DNA from 2 places in the Mycobacterium sp. 050272 genome. Region 2 is predicted to be linked to the other one. Evidence: predicted binding sites of a transcription regulator. Region 2 holds the regulator's gene; the other holds the start of a gene.

Region 1 (10,356 bases), on a different contig from region 2:
CGATGACCTCACGGCCGGTGGTCACCCGAAGCGCCTCGCGCTGACCCGCGGCGCGCACCACTGCCGTCACCTCGCCGACGCGATCTCGCGCCGCGTTGCGATAGTGCACGGCAACGCCAAACCGCTTGTGCTCCACCCTGACCCCCGGAATCGACCCGAGCCGCTCGCGCAGCTGAGCGGCCGCGGATTCCAGCACCGGTATGGCCGCGGCCGCGGCGTCGTTTTGGTGATGCGTTCCGTCGGGCGCGGTCAGTTCGAATCCATGGCTGCCGGCATACCAGAGACCCGGCAGGCCGACGCGTGCCGTGACGTCGGCGAGGTCGCGGCCGGACAGGATCGCGACCGGGCAGCGCGCGGCCAACCGCTGCAGCGCGTCGGCCGCACCGGCGACCAGCTGCGCCGAGTCCGGATCGTTGACGATGTCCGAGAGCGTGCCGTCGAAGTCGAAGAACGCCGCCGGGCGCCGGGCCGCGAGGTCCTCGCCAAGCAGCTGCGACGCGTCGGGCAGCTGCGACATCCGCAGGTCCCCGGTGCGGACCGTGACATCACCCAGGTCCTGCGCACCGATCACCAAAGCGAATCCGGCATCGCGCGCGGCCGTGGCCACCGTGTCGCTGGCCGCGACGACCACACTGCGGCCCGCCCGCACGCCCAGCCGGTCGGCGGTCGCGGCCGGGTCCTCAACGCCCAGGGCGACGCGCACCCCGGCCTCGCGCAGTCGCGCTACCGGCGCGGAGTCGACGTCTCGCTCAAACAGCACCGCGTCGTGGCGGCGCGGGTCGATGGTGACCGATGGCACCGATCAACCCTCTCACGGTGATCAATGCCGCTCGGGTCGGGTCAGTGTCGCGCTCGCGCGGTCGGGTGCGCGCGGGGCACGCCGCCCCGCAGCGTGCCGGCCCGGCGCTTACGGCGATCCTTGGTGAACAGCAGGACGGAGTCTTGGCTCAGTGCCGTCAGTCGCGCCATCTCGCGTTCGATGCCGCTGGCGAGCTGCTGGAGTTCGGGGGCGGCGTCGTAATCGGCGGTGATCCCGAAGATCAGCTCGTCGCCGTAGCTCAGCACCGCGACTCCGCTGGACAGCTGCGAAGCCGTCGGCGGGATCGGCAGCAGGCGTTCCACGGTTGCGCCCATCAGCCCCAACCGGTACCGAGGCCCCGGCGCATTGGTGGCCAGCGTCACGATGCCAGGTTGTGGGAGTCGGCTCATCACCAATCGAACTGCCTTGGCGCACAAGGTGAATGGCATGGAACTGGTTGCCAGATCCACGATGCTGGTGGATTGCCGCACGGGCGCCGGCTGGTTCAAGCTGCTGTGCACAATTCGCAGGCGTTGCACCGGATCGTCATGCTCGACAGGCAGATACGTCTTCTCCAGGGTGCGCAACGAACCCGCGCGCGGTTGTTCGCCGCGGTGTAGCAGTACGGTCCGGAAGCCCTCGGTGATGGCGGCGAGCGCGACGTCGTTGGTGCTCACCCGGAACTTGCCGCAGACCGCGTCGACGGCGGCGAGGGGAACGCGCACCGTGCTGTAGCGCCGCATCGTGACCGCCGGGCCGGCCGACGAAGCACGGGCCGCCGACCAGACCGTCTCGGCCAGCGTGCTGGTGACGGTGGTTGCGGCGGTCGAGGCTCGCCAGAGCGTCTCGGCCCAGCCCCGCTTCGGGGCTGGGGTCGAATCATCCTCGGGTACAACGTGGTTGGCGAATATCTCGTTGTCGGCGTCGTCGCACAGCCTGGTGAGCAGGTGGGCCGCTGGCGTGGCGTCGGCAAGGTGGTGGTGAACCTTCATCAGGATCGCCCACTTGCCGCTCAGTCCCTCGATGACCCAGCACTCCCACAGCGGCCGGTCCAGTTCGACGGGGCGTTCCAGGGCGTGGGCGATGGCTCGAGACAGGTCGGCTTCATCGCCGGGGCGGGGAACCGCGACCCGGCGCAGGTGATGGGCGAGGTCGAAACCCGGATCGTCGGTCCAGTGCTGGGTACCGCTGAACGGATGTGTCCGCAACACCTGGGTGCATCGCGGTATCGACTGAATGCGTTCTGCCAGAAGCGCTTTGAGGCGTCCCAGGTTCGGAACGGCGCCGTCGACGATGGCGACCGCGCCCGTCGCCGTACTTGCCTGCCGGTCAGGGTCCGCCGCAGTGCGAAAGCCCGAATCCAATGCCGTGGTCAGCTGTACCATTTTCAGTTCCCGCCCTAGTTGCCCCGTACCAGTATCGGTCGCCACGCCCCCGTCGCGGTAGATCCCAGTCCGTTAAGACTGTGTTTAGAAGTTGAAGACCCGTTTAACAACCGCTTTAACAACCCCGCACTAAATCGAACATGCGTTCGATACACTGTGCGTGTGGGTTTTAGCAATGAGCCGCGGAGCTGGGCGGAACTCGAGCGGCTGCTCGACGGCAAGCCGCGCCATGCCGGCGCGCCCACCCCATCCGGCCCGGCGCATGAGGCCCCCTTCTCGCACAAGCGTCCGGCCTATCGACCACCGGACGGTGGCCGCACGGCCCGTCCGTCGGCCGCTCATTCCGTTTCGTATGCCGAGCTGCACGCGCATTCGGCATACAGCTTTCTGGACGGCGCCAGCACGCCCGAGGAGTTGGTCGAGGAGGCCGCCCGGCTGGATCTGCGGGCGCTGGCGCTGACCGACCACAACGGTTTGTACGGGGCGGTGCGGTTCGCCGAGGCCGCCGCCGAACTCGACATACGCACCGTGTTCGGTGCCGAGCTGTCTTTGGGGCCCGGCGCTCGTACCGAGAACCCGGATCCACCCGGCCCGCACCTGCTGGTGCTGGCCCGCGGCCCGGAGGGTTACCGGCGGCTGTCGCGGCAGCTGGCCGCGGCGCATCTGGCCGGCGGTGCGAAGGGCAAGCTGCGCTTCGACATCGACACGCTGACCGAAGCCGCGGGCGGGCATTGGCACATCCTGACGGGATGCCGTAAAGGCCATGTCCGCCAAGCGCTTTCCGATGGCGGGCCGGACGCCGCGGCGGCGGCGCTGGCCGACCTGGTGGACCGCTTCGGCGCGGGCCGGGTCAGCATCGAGTTGACCCATCACGGCCAGCCGCTCGACGACGAACGCAACGCGACATTGGCGGGGATGGCGCCGCGGTTCGGGGTCGGCGTCGTCGCGACCACCGCAGCACATTTCGCTCACCCGTCGCGCCGGCGGCTGGCCATGGCGATGGGCGCGATCCGGGCCCGGCAGTCACTGGAATCGGCCGCCGGATGGCTGGCTCCGCTGGGTGGCTCACACCTGCGGTCCGGCGAGGAGATGGCCCGGCTGTTCGCGCGGCGGCCCGAGGTGGTGACCGCCGCGGCCGAACTCGGCGAGCAGTGCGCGTTCGGGCTGGCATTGATCGCGCCTTCGCTGCCACCGTTCGACGTGCCAGACGGATACACCGAGGACAGCTGGTTGCGGCAGTTGGTGATGGCGGGCGCACGCGACCGCTACGGGCTCCCCGAGAGCGCGCCGCGCGCCTACGCCCAGATCGAGCATGAGTTGAAAGTCATTGCCCAACTGAGGTTTCCGGGCTATTTCCTGGTGGTGCACGATATAGCCCGGTTCTGCCGGTGCAACAACATCCTGTGCCAGGGCAGGGGATCGGCGGCCAACTCCGCGGTCTGTTACGCCCTGGGTGTCACCGCGGTCGATCCGGTGGTCAACGAGTTGTTGTTCGAGCGTTTCTTATCACCGGCCCGCGACGGGCCGCCCGACATCGACATGGACATCGAGTCGGATCAGCGCGAAAAGGTCATCCAGTACGTCTACGACAAATACGGCCGCGACTATGCCGCCCAGGTTGCCAACGTCATCACCTACCGAAGCAAGATCGCGGTGCGCGACATGGCGCGCGCCCTGGGTTACTCGCAGGGACAGCAGGACGCCTGGAGCAAGCAGATCAGCCACTGGAACGGGCTTGCCGACTCGTCCGACATCGAGGACATCCCGGAACAGGTGATCGACCTGGCAATCCAGATCCGGAACCTGCCGCGGCACATGGGCATTCACTCCGGCGGCATGGTGATCTGCGACCGCCCGATCGCCGACGTGTGCCCGGTGGAGTGGGCGCGGATGGAGAATCGCAGCGTCCTGCAATGGGACAAGGACGACTGTGCGGCCATCGGTTTGGTGAAGTTCGACCTACTCGGTCTGGGTATGCTCTCGGCGCTGCACTACGCGAAAGACCTGGTGGCCGAACACAAAGGCATCGAGGTCGACCTGGCCCGCCTCGATCTCTCCGAGGCGGGCGTGTACGAGATGCTGCAGCGCGCCGATTCCGTCGGGGTGTTCCAGGTGGAGTCGCGCGCACAGATGGCCACCCTGCCCAGGCTGCGGCCGCGGATCTTCTACGACCTGGTGGTCGAGGTCGCACTGATCCGGCCCGGGCCCATCCAGGGCGGGTCGGTGCACCCCTACATCCGGCGGCGCAACGGCATCGACCCGGTGGTCTACGATCATCCGTCCATGGAGCCGGCGCTGCGAAAGACGCTGGGAGTGCCGCTTTTTCAGGAGCAGCTGATGCAGCTCGCGGTCGACTGCGCCGGCTTCTCGGCCGCCGAGGCCGATCAGCTGCGCCGCGCCATGGGGTCCAAGCGTTCGACCGAGCGGATGCAACGGCTGCGTGGCAGGTTCTACGAGGGCATGCGCGCATTGCACGGCGCCACCGACGAGGTGATCGACCGGACCTATGAAAAGCTGGAAGCGTTCGCCAATTTCGGCTTTCCGGAAAGTCATGCGCTGTCCTTCGCGTCGCTGGTGTTCTACTCGTCGTGGTACAAGCTGCACCACCCGGCCGCGTTCTGTGCCGCGCTGCTGCGTGCCCAACCGATGGGGTTCTATTCACCGCAGTCGCTGGTGGCCGATGCGCGCCGACACGGCGTGCTGGTGCACGGCCCGGACGTCAACGCCAGCCTGGCGCACGCCACGCTGGAAAACGCCGGCACCGAGGTCCGCCTCGGGCTGGGTGCGGTCCGTCATATCGGCGACGACCTCGCCGAACAACTGGTCCAGGAGCGAAAAGCCAACGGCGCGTTCATATCTCTGCTTGACCTGACCACCCGGTTGCAGCTCTCGGTGCCGCAGACCGAAGCGCTGGCGACGGCCGGGGCGCTGGGCTGCTTCGGGACATCGCGGCGCGAGGCGTTGTGGGCGGCCGGAGCCGCCGCCACCCAACGGCCGGACCGGTTGCCCGGCGTGGGTTCGTCGTCGCACATCCCGGCGCTGCCCGGAATGAGCGAGCTGGAACTGGCCGCCGCCGACGTGTGGGCCACCGGTATCTCCCCGGACAGCTACCCGACCCAGTTCTTGCGGGCCGACCTGAACGCGATGGGGGTGGTGCCCGCCGACGAGCTGCTCGACGTGCCCGACGGCGACCGCGTGCTGATCGCCGGTGCGGTGACCCATCGGCAGCGACCCGCCACGGCGCAGGGGGTGACGTTCATCAACCTCGAGGACGAGACCGGAATGGTCAACGTGCTCTGCACGCCCGGGGTGTGGGCGCGACACCGCAAGCTCGCGAACACGGCACCGGCGCTGCTGGTGCGCGGTCAGGTCCAAAATGCCAGCGGCGCAGTCACCGTCGTGGCCGAGCGGTTGGGCCGCATCACCCTGGCCGTCGGCTCCAAGTCGCGCGACTTCCGCTAGAAATCCCGCGACCCGCAGAGACCCGCGCCGAACGTGCACTGGCGGCGAGGTTTTGGCGGCGCGATTCCGCCCGACGGGCCGCCTCCTCCGCCCTAGCGACCCCGGGCTCAGCCCGTCGGCGTCGTCCACACCTTCGTCGGCGTGATCCTCAGTCGCGTGCTGAACGCGTCCATCGATATGCCCTCGGCCTCTAACTGCTCCGCGGCCGCGCTGTACTTGGCCCAGTAGGGCTCGTCGTCTCGACAATTCACGTCGACCGCATCGACCCTCGCGATTCCCCCGATCACGATGATGCCGCCGCCGTTGCCGTCGGAATCCAGGTTCAGGCTCACCTGCGGGTGCGCCTCGATGTGGGCGACCTTGCCGGCCTGGGGCATGGAGTACACCGTCAGCTCCGCGCCGTCGAAGTAGAACCAGATCAGCCGGGGGACCGGCTGACCCGATTTGGCGACGGTCGTCAGCCAGCCAAAGTTGTCGGATGTCAGCCTGCTGGAAACTTCTTGTGTCAGTTCGACGCTCATGAAACCGAATGTAGCCTCCACCTATGACCCTCAACTTGTCGTTCGACGAAGTCCTCACCACCACCCGCTCGGTACGCAAGCGCCTCGACTTCGACAAGCCGGTGTCTCGCGAGGTCCTGATGGAATGCCTCGAGCTGGCGTTGCAGGCGCCGACCGGTTCCAACTCGCAGGGTTGGCAGTGGGTGTTCGTCGAGGACGCCGAGAAGAAGAAGGCGATCGGCGAGATCTACCTGTCGCACGCCCAGCCCTACCTGTCCGCGCCGAAACCCGATTACGGCGAAGGCGACACCCGCAGCGAGCGGATGCCCAAGGTCGTGGACTCGGCGATGTATCTCGCCGAGCACATCCACGAGGCGCCGGTGCTGATGATCCCGTGCATCGCGGGCCGCGAAGGCAAGTCGCCACTGGGCGGCGTCTCGTTCTGGGCGTCGCTGTTCCCGGCGGTCTGGAGCTTCTGCCTGGCGCTGCGCTCCCGCGGGCTGGGCTCCTGCTGGACGACGCTGCACCTGCTCGGCGACGGCGAGCGCAAGGCCGCCGAGGTGCTCGGCATCCCGTACGAGGAGTTCAGCCAGGGTGGGCTGTTCCCGATCGCCTACACCAAAGGCACCGACTTCCGCCCGGCCAAGCGGTTGCCGGGCGAGACCTTGACGCACTGGAATACCTGGTAGTCAGGGCTGTAGCGGCCAGACCTCGACGACCCCGTACGCCATCGCGCACGGAGTCTGGCTCACCCGCTCGATCGCCGCGTCGAGATCGTCAGCCTCGATCACCGCGAACCCCGCGATCGGCAGTGTCGATCGCAGGAATGCGCCCGGCTCGACGCTCGGCCCCGCGCCGTCGTGATTGCGTACCTGGACGGGATCGCCGGCGCGACCGATCAGCGCTCCGGACGCACTGAGTTCGTCATCGCGGGTGTGCGCGGCCCGTCGACGGTCGTCACTCAATTGGCGGTATCCGGCCTCGTTGCCGTATCCGATCGTGATGAAGGTGGGCATATCAAGGCTGACTCGCGCCCGGCCCCGGACTCATCGCTACACCGCGCCGGGATAGCCGTGCTGGCGCCAGGCCTCGTAGATTGCGATCGCCGCGGCATTGGACAGGTTCAGCGACCGACGGCCGGCCAGCATCGGGATGCGTACCTGGCCGGTGACGTGGCTGTCGGCCAGGGTTTGTGCGTCCAGCCCGTCGGGTTCCGGACCGAACATCAGCACATCACCGGGTTGATAGGCGACGTCGGCGAACGATGTCGGCGCATGCGCGGTGAACGCGTACACCCGCGCCGGCCTCAAGACCTCCCACGCGGCCTGCAGCGTCGCGTGCACGGTGACCGAGGCGAGGTCGTGGTAGTCCAATCCGGCGCGGCGCACCTTGGATTCGGAGAGGTCGAAGCCCATCGGCTCAACCAGATGCAATTCGGCGCCGGTGGCCGCGGCCGTCCGGATGGCGTTGCCCGTGTTGGGTGCGATGCGCGGCGAGTAGAACAGCAGCCGGAACACACGGCCATCTTCACACGGCGATAATTGCGGCATGGTCGAGCAGAGCATCTGGATGCGCAAGGTTGCGGCCGATCCGGGACACTCGGACTGGTACATCGAGCGCTTCCGGTCCATGGCCCGCGACGGCAAGGATCTGGTCGGCGAGGCCCGCATGATCGACGCCATGGTGCCCCGCGGCGCCCGCATCCTCGACGCCGGCTGCGGCCCCGGACGGGTGGGTGGCTATCTGGCCACGGTCGGTCATCAGGTCGTCGGCGTCGACGTTGACCCGGCGCTGATCGCCGCGGCCGCGCAGGACTATCCGGGCCCGCAGTGGCTGGTCGGCGATCTCGCCGAGCTGGACTTGCCCGCGCGCGGCATCGCCGAACCTTTCGACGTGATCGTGTCCGCCGGCAACGTGATGGCGTTCCTCGCGCCGAGTACTCGCGGGCAGGTGCTAAAGCGGCTACGCGCCCACCTCGCCGACGACGGTCGAGCGGTGATCGGATTCGGCGCCGGGCGCGACTACGAGTTCGCCGATTTTCTTCAGCACGCGGCGGCCGCCGGGTTCGCTCCCGATGTGCTGCTGTCCAGTTGGGATCTGCGACCGTTCACCGACGACTCCGACTTCCTCGTCGCGCTCCTGCGGGCCGCGTAGGCCCTGGCTATCTGCTCAGTAACGATTCTGGTGAGCTGGGCCTCGGGCTGTCATACTCGTCGAATTGCCACGCGTTTACCGCTCGCGCGTCGTGGCGCGGGGGGAGCGGAATAACAGCAGGAAGTTCATGAGCCTCTCGTTTCTTTCGATGCGCGGTGTCGGCGCAGCGGCCGGTACCACATGACGATGTTCAACCGCCCGGCCAGTTCGCCCGGGGCGGCACCCACCGGGTTGGCCCAGGCCAAGTCCCGCGCGGCGGCACCGGCGAAACGTCCGCCGGCCTGGTCGCCCAGCAATTGGCCGGTCGGGTGGAAGGTGCTGGCGATTGTGCTGGTCCCGCTTACTCTGGCGGCGATTTTCGGCGGGCTGCGCGTCAACACAGCCATGTCGAGCTCCAGCGGCCTACGGTTGGCCGCCGCGCGCGCCGACTTGCTGCCGGCACTCACCAAATACATGTCGGCACTGGACGTCGCCCTGTTGGCGAACTCCACCGGGCGCGACATCGAGGGCGCGAAGAAGAACTATGACGCCCGCAAGGGTGAGCTGCAGACCCGGCTGGCGGACACCGACGTCACTCCCGATGTCCGCACGGGAGTGGGCACGCTGCTGGGCGGCGGTCAGTCGCTGCTGGACAAGGTGAGCGACAACAGCATCGGGGTGCGGGACCGGGTGACCACCTATGCGCCGCTGCTGTTGACGGCCGAGGACGTCATCAACGCGTCGGTGCAGGTGGACGACGAGCAGATCCGGGCGCAGGCACAGGGTTTGAGCCGGGCGGTCGGGGCCCGCGGCCAGATGACGATGCAGGAGATCCTGGTGACCCGCGGCGCCGACCTGCCCGAGCCGCAGTTGCGCACCTCGATGATCACCCTGGCCGGCACCGAGCCGTCCACGCTGTTCGGGATGAGCCAGGTGCTCGGTGTCGGCTCGCAGGAAGCCAAGACGCTGCAGCAGCAGATGGTGACCCGGATGGCGATCATGTCCGATCCGGCCGCCGTGCTCGTCGACAACCCGGACCTGCTGCGCTCGATCCAGGCCACCGACGCCATCGCCGAGCAAGTCGTCACCGACGCCACCGCGTCCGTGACGAAGTCGGTGCACACCCAGGCCGACGATCGGCGCAACTCCGCGATCGTCGACGGCGTTCTGGTGCTGGCCGCCATCGTGATCGCACTGCTCATCGTGCTGCTGATGGCGCGCGCGCTGGTGGTGCCGCTGCGGGTGTTGCGCGACGGCGCGCTCAAGGTCGCCCACACCGACCTCGAGGAGGAGATCGCCCGGGTCAAAGCCGGTGAGGCCGAACCGATTCCGGCTCCGCTGCCGGTATACACCACCGAGGAGATCGGGCAGGTCGCGCACGCGGTCGACGAGCTGCACACCCAGGCGCTACTGCTGGCCGGTGATGAGGCGCGGTTGCGACTGCTGGTCAACGACATGTTCGAGACGATGTCGCGGCGCAGCCGCTCGCTGGTCGACCAGCAGCTGTCGCTGATCGACCGGCTGGAGCGCAACGAAGAGGATCCGGAGCGTCTGGACAGCCTGTTCCGGCTGGATCACCTGGCGGCGCGGCTGCGTCGCAACAGCGCCAACCTGCTGGTGCTCGCCGGTGCGCAGCTGGCCCGCGACCAGCGCGACCCGGTTCCGCTGTCGACGGTGATCAGTGCGGCCGTCTCCGAGGTCGAGGACTATCGCCGGGTCGAGCTGGGTGAGTTGCCCGACTGCATGCTGGTCGGCGCGGCGGCCGGTGGCGCGATCCATCTGTTCGCCGAGCTGATCGACAACGCCCTGCGCTACTCGCCGCCGTCGACGTATGTCCGGATCTCCGGGGCCCGCGGCGGCTTGGATCCTCAAGGCGGCGTGGTGTTGCGGATCGCCGACTCCGGCTTGGGCATGAACGATTCCGATCGCCGGATGGCCAACATGCGTCTGCAGGCCGGCGGCGAGGTCACCCGCGACCCCGTTCCAGAGAACGCCCGCCACATGGGACTTTTCGTGGTGGGGCGGATCGCCGCGCGGCACGGTATCCGGGTCGGGCTGCGGGGTCCGGCGACCGGGG
Region 2 (10,356 bases):
CCGAGCAGCTCAAGGGCCTACAGGTAGCGATCGATCCCACCGCGGCCATCAACATGGCCTGGCGCGCGGCCGGCGGCGTCAATGGTCCGCTGGGCGCCAAGCAGGGCGGGCCGAATCCCATCGGCGGTGACGGCATCGTCCAGAACTTCGCCGGGGGCAAGGTGTTCTTCAGCCCGGCGACCGGTGCGAGCGCGCTGGAAAGCGACATCCTGGCGAAGTACGAATCGGTCGGTGGTCCGGTCAGCAGCGACCTGGGTTTCCCCACCGCTAACGAGTCCGACGGCGGCATCAGCCCCAACAGCCGAATCGCCTCCTTCTCCGGGGCCGACAAGCCGGTCATCTTCTGGACTTCCGACCATGGTGCCTTCGTCGTGCGGGGCGCCATGAAGGCAGCCTGGGACAAGCTGCGTGGTGCCACCGGAAAGCTGGGCGCGCCGGTCGGCGATCAGACCGTCGACGGCGACGTGATCTCGCAGAAGTTCACCGGCGGCAAGATCTCGTGGAACCGCGCGAAGAACACCTTCTCCACGGACCCGGCCAACCTGGCTCCGCTGCTGTCGGGTCTGCAGGTGTCGGGGCAGAACCAGCCGAGCGGTTCGGCGATGCCCGCGCACGCCAAGAAGTGGTTCAGCTGGAGCTGGTGGTACCTGTTCGCCCTGGTTCCGCTGCTGATTCTGGTGCTGCTGGTGGTGTTCGTGGCGTTGCGCTGGCGCCGGCACCGTGCCGGTCGCAACAGCGCACCCTACGACCTGGAGCGCGATGTCGATGTCGGCGGCTACGGGGACACGCGTGAGCCGGGCTGGGGTCCCGACTACGCCGAGCACATGTCGTTCACCGACACGCACGAACCGGATCTCCGGGACGCCGAACACGCGCCGCTGGCCAGGTGGCCGCACTCACCCGAAACCGCCGAAATCGACGAAGACGGCGGGTATGACGAGCCGTCGCATCCCGTCACCGAGGAAGAATGGGATGAGCTGGCGGTCGACGAGCGGGATCCCGACTCGGTCGACACCGACTCCATCCCAGTCGTGTCCGCCGACGATCTGTCCGACGCCGGATACGGCGACGAACTGCCCGAAGTCGGCTACCCGGAGAGTCCCGACGTACCGCAGAGCGCGTATCCCGACGTCGTCGCGGAGGACGAATACGCCGATGCCGCGGGCCCGGAAGGCGCTTATTCGCCCGAAGGCGGCTATCCGGACGCCGGCTATCCCGACCTCCTCGACGAGGACGCCGCCTACCCGGCGGGGGGCTACCCGGGCGCCGCCTACCCGGAGGCGGGTTACCCGGGCGCCGAGGAGGAAGAGGCCGCCCATCCCGCCGAGGAGCCGGAGACCGCGTACCCCGATGTCGCCGTGCCGCACACGCCTCCGGATCTGGCCGGTGCCGCCGGCGGCGCGTCTGGTGCTGCCGGTGGGGCCGCCGCGGGTGGCGCCGCAGCCAGCCTCGCAGCCGCGCTGGGTGCCGCGGCCGGCGTCGCACCCAGAGCGGCGGGACGGCACGCAGCCGCGGATGCCGAAGACGAGTCGGACTTTGTACCGGTGGCCTCGATCGGGGCATTAGGCCCCGCCGGGCGCCCGACGATCCACCTGCCGTTGGACGACCCGTATCAGATGCCCGACGGCTACCCGATCAAGGTAAGTGTTCGCTTCGGCCTTTATTACACGCCGGACAGCGACCTCTACCACGACACGCTCGCCGAGATCTGGCTGTCCAGCGAGGAAGCCGCGCTGGTCAACGGCTTCGTGAAGGCCGACTGAAGCCCTAGCGCGCGGCGCTATACCTTGCGGATCACCGTCACGACCTTGCCGAGCACGGTCGCGTCATTGCCGGGGATGGGATCGAACGCCGGGTTGTGCGGCATCAGCCACACCTGACCGCCCGCGCGCTTGAACGTCTTGACGGTGGCCTCACCGTCGAGCATGGCGGCAACGATGTCGCCGTTGTCGGCGACATTCTGTTGCCGCACCACCACCCAGTCGCCGTCGCAGATCGCGGCTTCGACCATCGAGTCGCCGACCACCTTGAGCAAGAACAACGTGCCCTCGCCGACCAGCTCGCGGGGGAGCGGGAAGACGTCCTCGACGGCCTCCTCGGCCAGGATCGGACCACCGGCCGCGATGCGCCCGAGCACGGGGACGAACGTCGGTTCCGGTAACGCGTCGGACCCGGCGACCTCGGTGAGCGGCGCGGCCGCCACCGCGTCGTCGGCGCCGCGGACATCGACGGCCCGGGGGCGGTTCGGGTCGCGGCGCAGATATCCCTTGCGCTCAAGGGTGCGCAGTTGGTGAGCCACCGAGGAGGTCGATGTCAGCCCGACGGCGTCGCCGATCTCCCTGATGCTCGGCGGGTAACCACGGGTGGTCACCGACTCCCGGATGACATTCAAGATGGTGCGTTGCCGCTGGGTAAGCGATGAATCCACGGAACGCAGGCGGCCGTCCGGGCCGGTCGCCGAGGTGTCGTTGCTGTCGCTCATGGCACTGAATGTAGCCTCCCTGAACTCAAGAATCAAACATGTGTTCGACTGGCGTGTCATGGCAAGCATATGGTGGCTAAAGACCCTAGAACGGCTGAATCACACGTGTGTAACTTTTGCGTAGACCGGGTACCTGTGCTGCATGGAAGGGACGGCGACCGGCAGAAGTTGTCGGTGGCGGGGTCTAGCGTTTTGCTCGTGCGACACGCTTCGCTCAAATGTTCGGATTTCGAACACACGAGCGATAGTGTCGAACACACGAGCGAGGATTCGACGACCGGAGGAACGCACCATGACGCTCATGCACACAGTCTCACCGCGGACCAGCAACATGCGGCGCCCCAGCGATGGGCTGGTTGCTCGGCCTCGCTATGACGTCGCACGGCCGCGGTACGAGCAGGAGCGCGTGCTGCGGTCGCGCCGGTCGGTGCAGGCCCGGCCGGCCGGGGCGCCGATGCGCTACCGCGGTACCGGTGTTTCGGTGTCGCAAGCATCGCATCGCCGCCGGCCGGTCACGCTGGGGACAACGGTGGGTCTGGCCCTGATGGCCGGCGTCATCACGCTGTGGCTGGGCCTGGTCGCGAATCTCGGTCAGATCGCCAACGGCGACTCCGCGACGGCTCCCGTTCCGGACCGGCTCTCGGTCGTGCAGGTCGAGCCGGGCGAATCCCTTCAGGATGTGGCGCACCGGGTCGCGCCGGAGGCGCCGGCCCGCCAGGTCGCCGACCGCATCCGCGAACTCAACAACTTGAGCTCTCCCGCGCTGGCCGCCGGCCAGACCCTGATCGCGCCGGTCGGCTGACCGTAGCCGCGTATCGCGAAAACCGCTCTCCGCCAAGGCTCCTCGGTCCTCCCATCGGTGACGGCGCGTGCGTGGCGGCTGCATTGGCCCGCCGGGGGAGCGCACGGGTACGCTCGGAGTGTTCTTCCGAGATGCCGGCACAGCGAAGGAGCGGTCATGCATTGCCCGTTCTGTCGCCATCCCGACTCCCGGGTGATCGACTCCCGGGAAACCGATGAAGGCCAAGCCATTCGGCGCCGCCGATCCTGTCCGGAGTGCGGACGCCGGTTCACCACCGTCGAAACCGCGATCCTGGCCGTCGTCAAACGCAGCGGTGTCACCGAGCCGTTCAGTCGCGAAAAGGTCATCAAAGGCGTGCGCCGCGCCTGCCAGGGCCGCCAGGTAGACGAGGACGCGTTGAATCTGCTGGCCCAGCAGGTAGAAGACACCGTCCGTGCCGCGGGCTCGCCGGAGGTTCCCAGTCACGAAGTCGGCCTGGCGATCCTCGGCCCGTTGCGTGACCTGGACGAGGTGGCCTATCTGCGGTTCGCCTCGGTATACCGGTCCTTTTCGTCGGCCGACGATTTCGAGCGCGAGATCGCCGCGCTTCGCAAGCACCGCCAAGTATCGACACCGAGCTGACCCCGATGCCCCCGGACCTGCATCCCGATCTCGAGGCGCTCGCGCCGCTGCTCGGCACCTGGGCTGGCCGCGGTTCGGGCGAATACCCGACGATCCAGCCCTTCGAGTATCTCGAAGAAATCGTGTTTTCCCATGTGGGCAAACCGTTTCTGGCCTATGCGCAAAAGACCAAAGGGGCCGACGACGGCAAGCCGATGCATGCCGAGACCGGCTACCTTCGGGTGCCGCAGCCCGGCCACGTCGAGATGGTGCTGGCCCACCCCAGCGGCGTGACGGAAATCGAGGTCGGGACCTACCGGGTGACCGGCGGCGTCATCGAAATCGAGGTGGCCACCACCTCGGTCGGATTGACCCCGACCGCCAAAGAGGTTTCCGCGCTTGGCCGAAGCGTGCGAATCGACGGCGACCAGCTGTCCTACTCGGTGCGGATGGGTGCGGTCGGGCAGCCCCTGCAGCATCATCTGTCCGCGGAGCTGCAGCGCAAGGCCTGAATCTCAGTCGAGTTGTGTCACACCGTCGTTGACGACGCGGCCGCCGACGCGAGCCCAGCCTTCGGGGTACCACAACGTTTCCAGCATCGATCCCTTGCCCTGGATGATGCTCAGGTCGCGGCAGAGATGGCTGGTGATCCGCATGGCGGCCGAGCCGGTCGCTTCGTCTTCTGGCACACCGAGATTCGCGACGAACATCCGGGAACGCAGGACCCCTTCGGACTGATCGATCCAGGCCCACAGGTAATGCGCGGAGTCGTCGGGAAATTCGCCGGGGTCGGCCGCGAGAACCTGGTCGACGGACTCGAATTCGTGGAAGCGCAACTGCGGGCCCCATTCCGGGCAGGCGCGCACACCCACCAGGTCGCCCTCGTAGTGCACCCCGACGGTGCCGGCCGGCACCGCGAGCGTGTCGACCGGCGTACCCCTCGCGCGCAGCCACCATGCCGCCCCGACGCTCGGGTGCCCCGCGAACGGAATCTCGGTGCGTGGCGTGTAGATCGTGGCACGGGCGGTGGTTGCTCCGGCTGTCGGTAGATCGATGAATACCGTTTCGCTGTAACCCAATTGGGTGGCCAGCTGCTGGCGATCGGCGGGAGCGACCTGACCGGCGTCGACGACGCCCAACGGATTACCGAAGTTGCCGTCTCGGTCGGTGAAGACACGCAACACCGTCACGTCGATGCCCATGGCCCGACTGTACGGGGCGGGTCAAACGAATTGTCTAAGTCGCGCTGCGCTCGTCGGAACCCATCGCGTTGAGCACAGCGACGCGGGTATCGGCGGAGCCGGTGACCGTGCGCTCACCACTGCCGGTGCGCAGCAGCTCGCGGAGCGCGGCTTGGTCGTACTCGGCGGGTGCGGTGCTGTCGATGAAGCGCTGGACGACGTCGATGAAACGGGCCGGGTCTTCGTGGAACGGGAAGTGGCCGGAGCCCTGGAAGATCTCCAGGCGCGAGCCGGGCATCGCGGCGTGTGCCATCCAGGCATGGCGGACGGGAACCACCACATCCTTGGTGCCCCAGACGATCTGCACCGGGATGGCCTCGGTCAAATAACATCGGTCCAGGAACGTGACGATCTGCCCGCGCCAGTCCACCACGGCCCGCAGTGTCCGGCTGAAGGCCGATGAGGCTGTCGGCTCCGGCAAGTCGTCCAGGATGCGCAACACGTTCGGCAGATCGCGGCCCAGGCCGGTCGATCCGATCGCCAAGCCCGCGAGCCGCCCCGCCAACTGGACGGCAGGCAGTATCAGGGGCAGCCGCAGCAGTGCCAGCGCCTCGGTCCCGATCGGCAGCGAAGCCAGCCGGAAGGCGACGTTGACGTCCTTGGTGACACCGCCCGCGGCGACCAGGATGAGCCGCTCGACCAAATGGGGGAACTGGTAAGCGAATTGCATCGCCACCCCGCCGCCGAGGGAGTGACCGATTATGGTCACGCGTTCGATATCGAGCACGGACAGCAAGTCGCGCATTCCGTTGGCGTAGCCGGCCACCGAGTAGTCCGCGCGAGGTTTGTCGGACCGTCCGTGCCCGAGCAGATCGGGAGCGATCACCGTGAACCGCTGAGCGAGCTTGGCCTGCACGGTATTCCACGTCGTGGAGTTGTCACCGATGCCGTGAATCAACAGAATCGCCGGCCCGGAGCCGGCGATACGGAAGGCACGTTTGTATCCGTGGATGGTGCGGAACTCCAGCCTGGGAGTCGTAACTTCGCGCACTGGACGAAGATTGCTCTTGCGCTTCCGCTCAGTCATCTCGCCCACCCTTGTTGTCGCGCCCCTCGGGGCGGTTAGGCCGGGTTGTCGTCGTCGCGTTTCTTCTCCGCCTGTTGGGCTAGGAATCGCTCGAACTCGGCACCAAGTTCGTCGCCGCTAGGAAGGTCCTCGTCGCGCGTTAGTAACGACCTGTTTTCCTGAGCGTCGATGAACGCATCGTACTGGCGCTCGAGTGCGGCCACCACTTGAGCGACCTCGGCGCTCGCCTCGACTTGCTCATCGATCTTGCCCCGGATCTCGGCGGCCGCCTCGGTCAGCGCCGACAGCGGCAGTTCCAGCGACCCGGTCTTGGCGACCTGCTCGAGCAGCGCCTGCGCGGCGGCGGGGTAGTCGGTCTGCGTCAGGTAGTGCGGAACGTGAACCGTGAACCCGACCACCTCGTGCCCGTGCTGTGCCAACCGGTATTCCAGCAGGTTCGACGCGCTGCCCGGGACCTGGATCTCGGAGATCCACGGCTGGAAATCGGTGATCAACTCGCGGTTGTTCGAGTGCGCGGTCATCGTGATGGGCCGCGTGTGTGGGACCGCCATCGGGACGGTGCCCAGGCCGATGGTCTGCCGCACGCCCAGCCGTTCGGCCAGCAGACGCACCGCGGTGATGAAGCGCTCCCATTTGAGATCCGGTTCCATTCCGGCGAGCAGCAGAAACGGGGTGCCGACGCTGTCGCGCAGTGCGTACAGGCTCAGTTCCGGGTCGTCGTAGTTGGTGAAATGGTCGGTCTTGAAGGTCATCAGCGGCCGTCGCGAACGGTAGTCCAGCAGCTCGTCGATCGCGAAAGACGCGACCAGCTCGGTGTCCAGGGCGTCCTTCAGGTGGGTGGACGCCAGCCGTATCGCGTGGCCGGCGTCCGAGAACCCCTCCAAAGCGTGCACCAGCACCGGGCCGCGGCCGTCCGAGGTCACCAACTGGGGCGCCGGGAACTCCAGCTCGTACATGCCGGGTTGCCCTGGCTGGTAGTAGAGATCGTCGTCGTTGCGCTCGTTAGACATCGTTGCCTCCTCCCGGGGGTTTCTCCAGGGTGCCCTACCCAGTGTCGCCCGAATCAATAGGCACTGTTACTCGAAACGGGATGACGCGTGAACGTAATCCGGACGGAACAATGCCCGCCCGATCGCCTTCGTCCAGCAAATCTACAACCGCGGCGCCAAGCGTGGAATTCCGCTTCCACCGCTGTGGTCCGGCATGATGGGGATCGATGCGCGTCCGGATGTTGCTGCTATGCCCACTGGTCGGCCTGGCGACGTTACTGACGTCGTGCGGGCGTCCGGTGCTGCATGTGTCGTTGCCCACTACCACTCAGGCGCCCAAAACGAGTAAGACGGTCCAGCGTCTCAGCCAGCCCGAGCCGGGCGCGGTTGCGGCTCCGGTGGATCCGGACCGGCGGGTGGGAGCAATCTTCCTGGACGGCAGCACCCAGCATGTGTGCACGGGCTCGGTGCTGCACTCCGCGACCGGCAATCTGGTGCTGACCGCCGCGCACTGCCTGGCCGGAGCTGCCCAGATCACCTTCGTGCCCGGTTTGTCCGGTGATGGGGTGCCACCCGATCTCTGGACGGCCGACAACGTCTACCTGGATCCGCGCTGGGTTGCGAGCAAAGACCCGCACGCCGACTACGCGATCGCGCGGGTGAACAGCGACCATGGTGGTTCGGTGGAGGCGCGGGCCGGCTTGGCGCTGACCCTGGGCACCGCCCCACCGCCCAGTAGCCGCGTCACCGTGGTGGGCTATCCCTCCGGCGTCGGCGGCTCGCCGATCGGCTGTCAGGGCAGCACAGCGGTCACCGACACCGGATATCCCTCGTTGGTATGCCAGGGGCTCGTCGGCGGTACCAGCGGGGCCCCCTGGGTCAGCGGCACGACGGTCGTCGGGCTGATCGGTGGACTCGAACGCGGCGGATGCGCCGAGAACGTGTCCTACTCCGCGCCGTTCGACGACCACATCGCCCAGTTGCTGACCCGCGCGGAAGCCGGCGGCCCGGGCGATCCGATACCCGTCGACTTGGACGACACCTGCTAGTCAGCGGCGGAACTGGTTGAGCGCGCGCACCTTGTTCATCACGTCCAGCGCCGCCACCTTGTACGCCTCGGAGAACGTCGGGTAGTTGAACACCGCGTCGACCAGGTATTCGACGGTGCCCCCGCACCCCATTACGGCCTGCCCGATGTGCACCATCTCAGTCGCGCTGGTGCCGAAGATGTGCACCCCGAGCAGCTTGAGGTCGTCGGTGGACACCAGCAGCTTGAGCATGCCGTAGGAGTCGCCGGCGATCTGGCCGCGGGCCAGCTCGCGATAGCGGGCCATGCCCACCTCGTAGGGGATCGAGGCCTTGGTCAGTTCCACCTCGGTGGCCCCGACGTAGGAGACCTCGGGAATGGAGTAGATGCCGATCGGTTGCAGCTCGGTGATGCCGTCGGTCGGCTCGCCGAATGCGTGGTAGGCGGCCAACCGCCCTTGTTCCATCGAGGTCGCGGCCAGGGCCGGGAAACCGATGACGTCGCCGACGGCGTAGATGTGGGGCACCTTGGTCTGGAAGAAATCGTCGACGAAGATCCGGCCGCGGTTGTCGGCCTCCAGCTCCGCGTTGTGCAGATCGAGGTGGTCGGTCTGTCCTTGGCGCCCGGCGGAATACATCACCGTCTCGGCCGGAATCTGCTTGCCACTGGCCAGGGTGGTGACGGTGCCGGCCGAGCCGACGTCGACCGCGGTCACTTCCTCGCCGAACCGGAACGTCACCGCGAGGTCGCGCAGGTGGAACTTCAGCGCCTCGATGACCTCGGGATCGCAGAAGTCCAACATGTCGCCGCGCTTTTCGACGACGGTGACCTTGGTGCCCAGCGCGGCGAACATCGACGCGTATTCGATACCGATCACCCCGGCGCCGACGACCACCATCGAGGTGGGCAGCGTCTTGAGATCCAGGATCCCATCGGAGTCGAGCACGCGGTCTTCGTCGAACTCGACGCCGGACGGCCGTGCGGGCCTGGTGCCGGTAGCGATGACGACGTATTTGCCAGTGATGGTTAGCTTTTCGCGCCGGGACGGGTCTTCGACCTCGATGGTGTGCGGGTCGATGAAGCGCCCGTGCCCGATCAGGAGGTCGATCCGGTTGCGCATCAGTTGGTTACGTACGACGTCGACTTCCTTGCCGATCACGTGCTGGGTGCGAGCCAGCAGGTCGGCGGGGGTGATCTTTTCCTTGACGCGATAGCTCGCGCCGTAGAGTTCGCGCTGGCTCATGCCGGTGAGGTAGAGCACCGCTTCGCGCAACGTCTTTGACGGGATCGTGCCGGTCTGCACGCACACGCCGCCCAGCATCTGGCCGCGTTCGATGATCGCCACCGATTTGCCGAGCTTGGCCGAGGCGATGGCGGCCTTCTGGCCGCCCGGCCCCGAGCCGATCACGACCATGTCGTATTCCTGCATCGATCCCATGAGATAGACGATAGAGCCCACAGTCGAGACTTTCTCCACAGACGGAGGGCTCGATCGCGTTGCGCGAGCGCCGTCTGACGGTGGCGGCCAGCAGCGTTGGCCTCATGACACCGCTCACACCCGACTTTGGACTGAACCGTCCCGGCGCACTGATTGCGGCGCTACCGGCCGTTCTCGGCTTCGTTCCGGAAAATTCATTGGTCTTGGTGTCGTTGGACCGCGGCCAGCTCGGCGCCGTGCTGCGCGTCGATCTCTGCGACCAGCTCGCCGGCCGGATCGGACAGCTGGCCGAGGTTACCGCCGCGGCGGCGCCCGAAGCCGCGATCGCCGTGATCGTCAACGACGAGGGCGCCCACTGCCCGCAGTGCAACGACGAATACCGGCAGCTCTGCGCAATGCTCGCAGAAGTGTTGTCGGAGAACAACATTGAGCTGTTGGCGGCGCATGTGGTGGATCGGGTGGCCAGTGGTGGCCGTTGGCATTGCGTCGACGAGTGCGGCGCGGGCGGCACGGTGGACGATCCGTCCGCGTCGCCCCTGGCCGCCGCGGCGGTGCTGGAAGGCCGACGGCTGTATGCGCGTCGCGCCGACCTGCAGGCCGTCATCGCCGTCGAAAATCCGGACCGCAGCGACGCGCTGGCCGCACGGCTGCAACGCCAGTCCTCAAGGCGTGCGGCGGCCCACCGTAAGGATCCCGCCGGATGCGCCCGCCGAGACGTCAAACGCGCGATCGCTGCGGCGTCTCGCGTCA

The links. Region 2 encodes LexA, which represses DNA repair genes until DNA is damaged. Its sites were predicted from a motif close to CGAACANNTGTTCG; they were not measured.
Region 1: the regulator LexA is predicted to act here: its motif matches at 2,320-2,333, upstream of AAHS21_RS00095 (error-prone DNA polymerase).

The regions. Positions count from the first base shown of each region.
Region 1 covers NZ_JBCHKV010000001.1:13,314-23,669, reverse strand. The annotation lists gene otsB (trehalose-phosphatase) at 1-799, opposite strand, end outside; gene AAHS21_RS00100 (wax ester/triacylglycerol synthase domain-containing protein) at 841-2,184, opposite strand; gene AAHS21_RS00095 (error-prone DNA polymerase) at 2,347-5,646, shown strand; gene AAHS21_RS00090 (TIGR03667 family PPOX class F420-dependent oxidoreductase) at 5,754-6,167, opposite strand; gene AAHS21_RS00085 (nitroreductase family protein) at 6,191-6,835, shown strand; gene AAHS21_RS00080 (YciI family protein) at 6,836-7,162, opposite strand; gene AAHS21_RS00075 (tRNA (cytidine(34)-2'-O)-methyltransferase) at 7,199-7,663, opposite strand; gene AAHS21_RS00070 (class I SAM-dependent methyltransferase) at 7,695-8,300, shown strand; gene AAHS21_RS00065 (ATP-binding protein) at 8,481-10,356, shown strand, end outside.
Region 2 covers NZ_JBCHKV010000017.1:67,978-78,333, reverse strand. The annotation lists gene AAHS21_RS25650 (hypothetical protein) at 1-1,763, shown strand, start outside; gene lexA (transcriptional repressor LexA) at 1,781-2,482, opposite strand; gene AAHS21_RS25640 (LysM peptidoglycan-binding domain-containing protein) at 2,775-3,284, shown strand; gene nrdR (transcriptional regulator NrdR) at 3,441-3,905, shown strand; gene AAHS21_RS25630 (peroxynitrite isomerase) at 3,911-4,396, shown strand; gene AAHS21_RS25625 (PhzF family phenazine biosynthesis protein) at 4,400-5,086, opposite strand; gene AAHS21_RS25620 (alpha/beta hydrolase) at 5,121-6,152, opposite strand; gene AAHS21_RS25615 (PAC2 family protein) at 6,188-7,162, opposite strand; gene AAHS21_RS25610 (serine protease) at 7,369-8,190, shown strand; gene sthA (Si-specific NAD(P)(+) transhydrogenase) at 8,191-9,597, opposite strand; gene AAHS21_RS25600 (DUF4192 domain-containing protein) at 9,711-10,356, shown strand, end outside.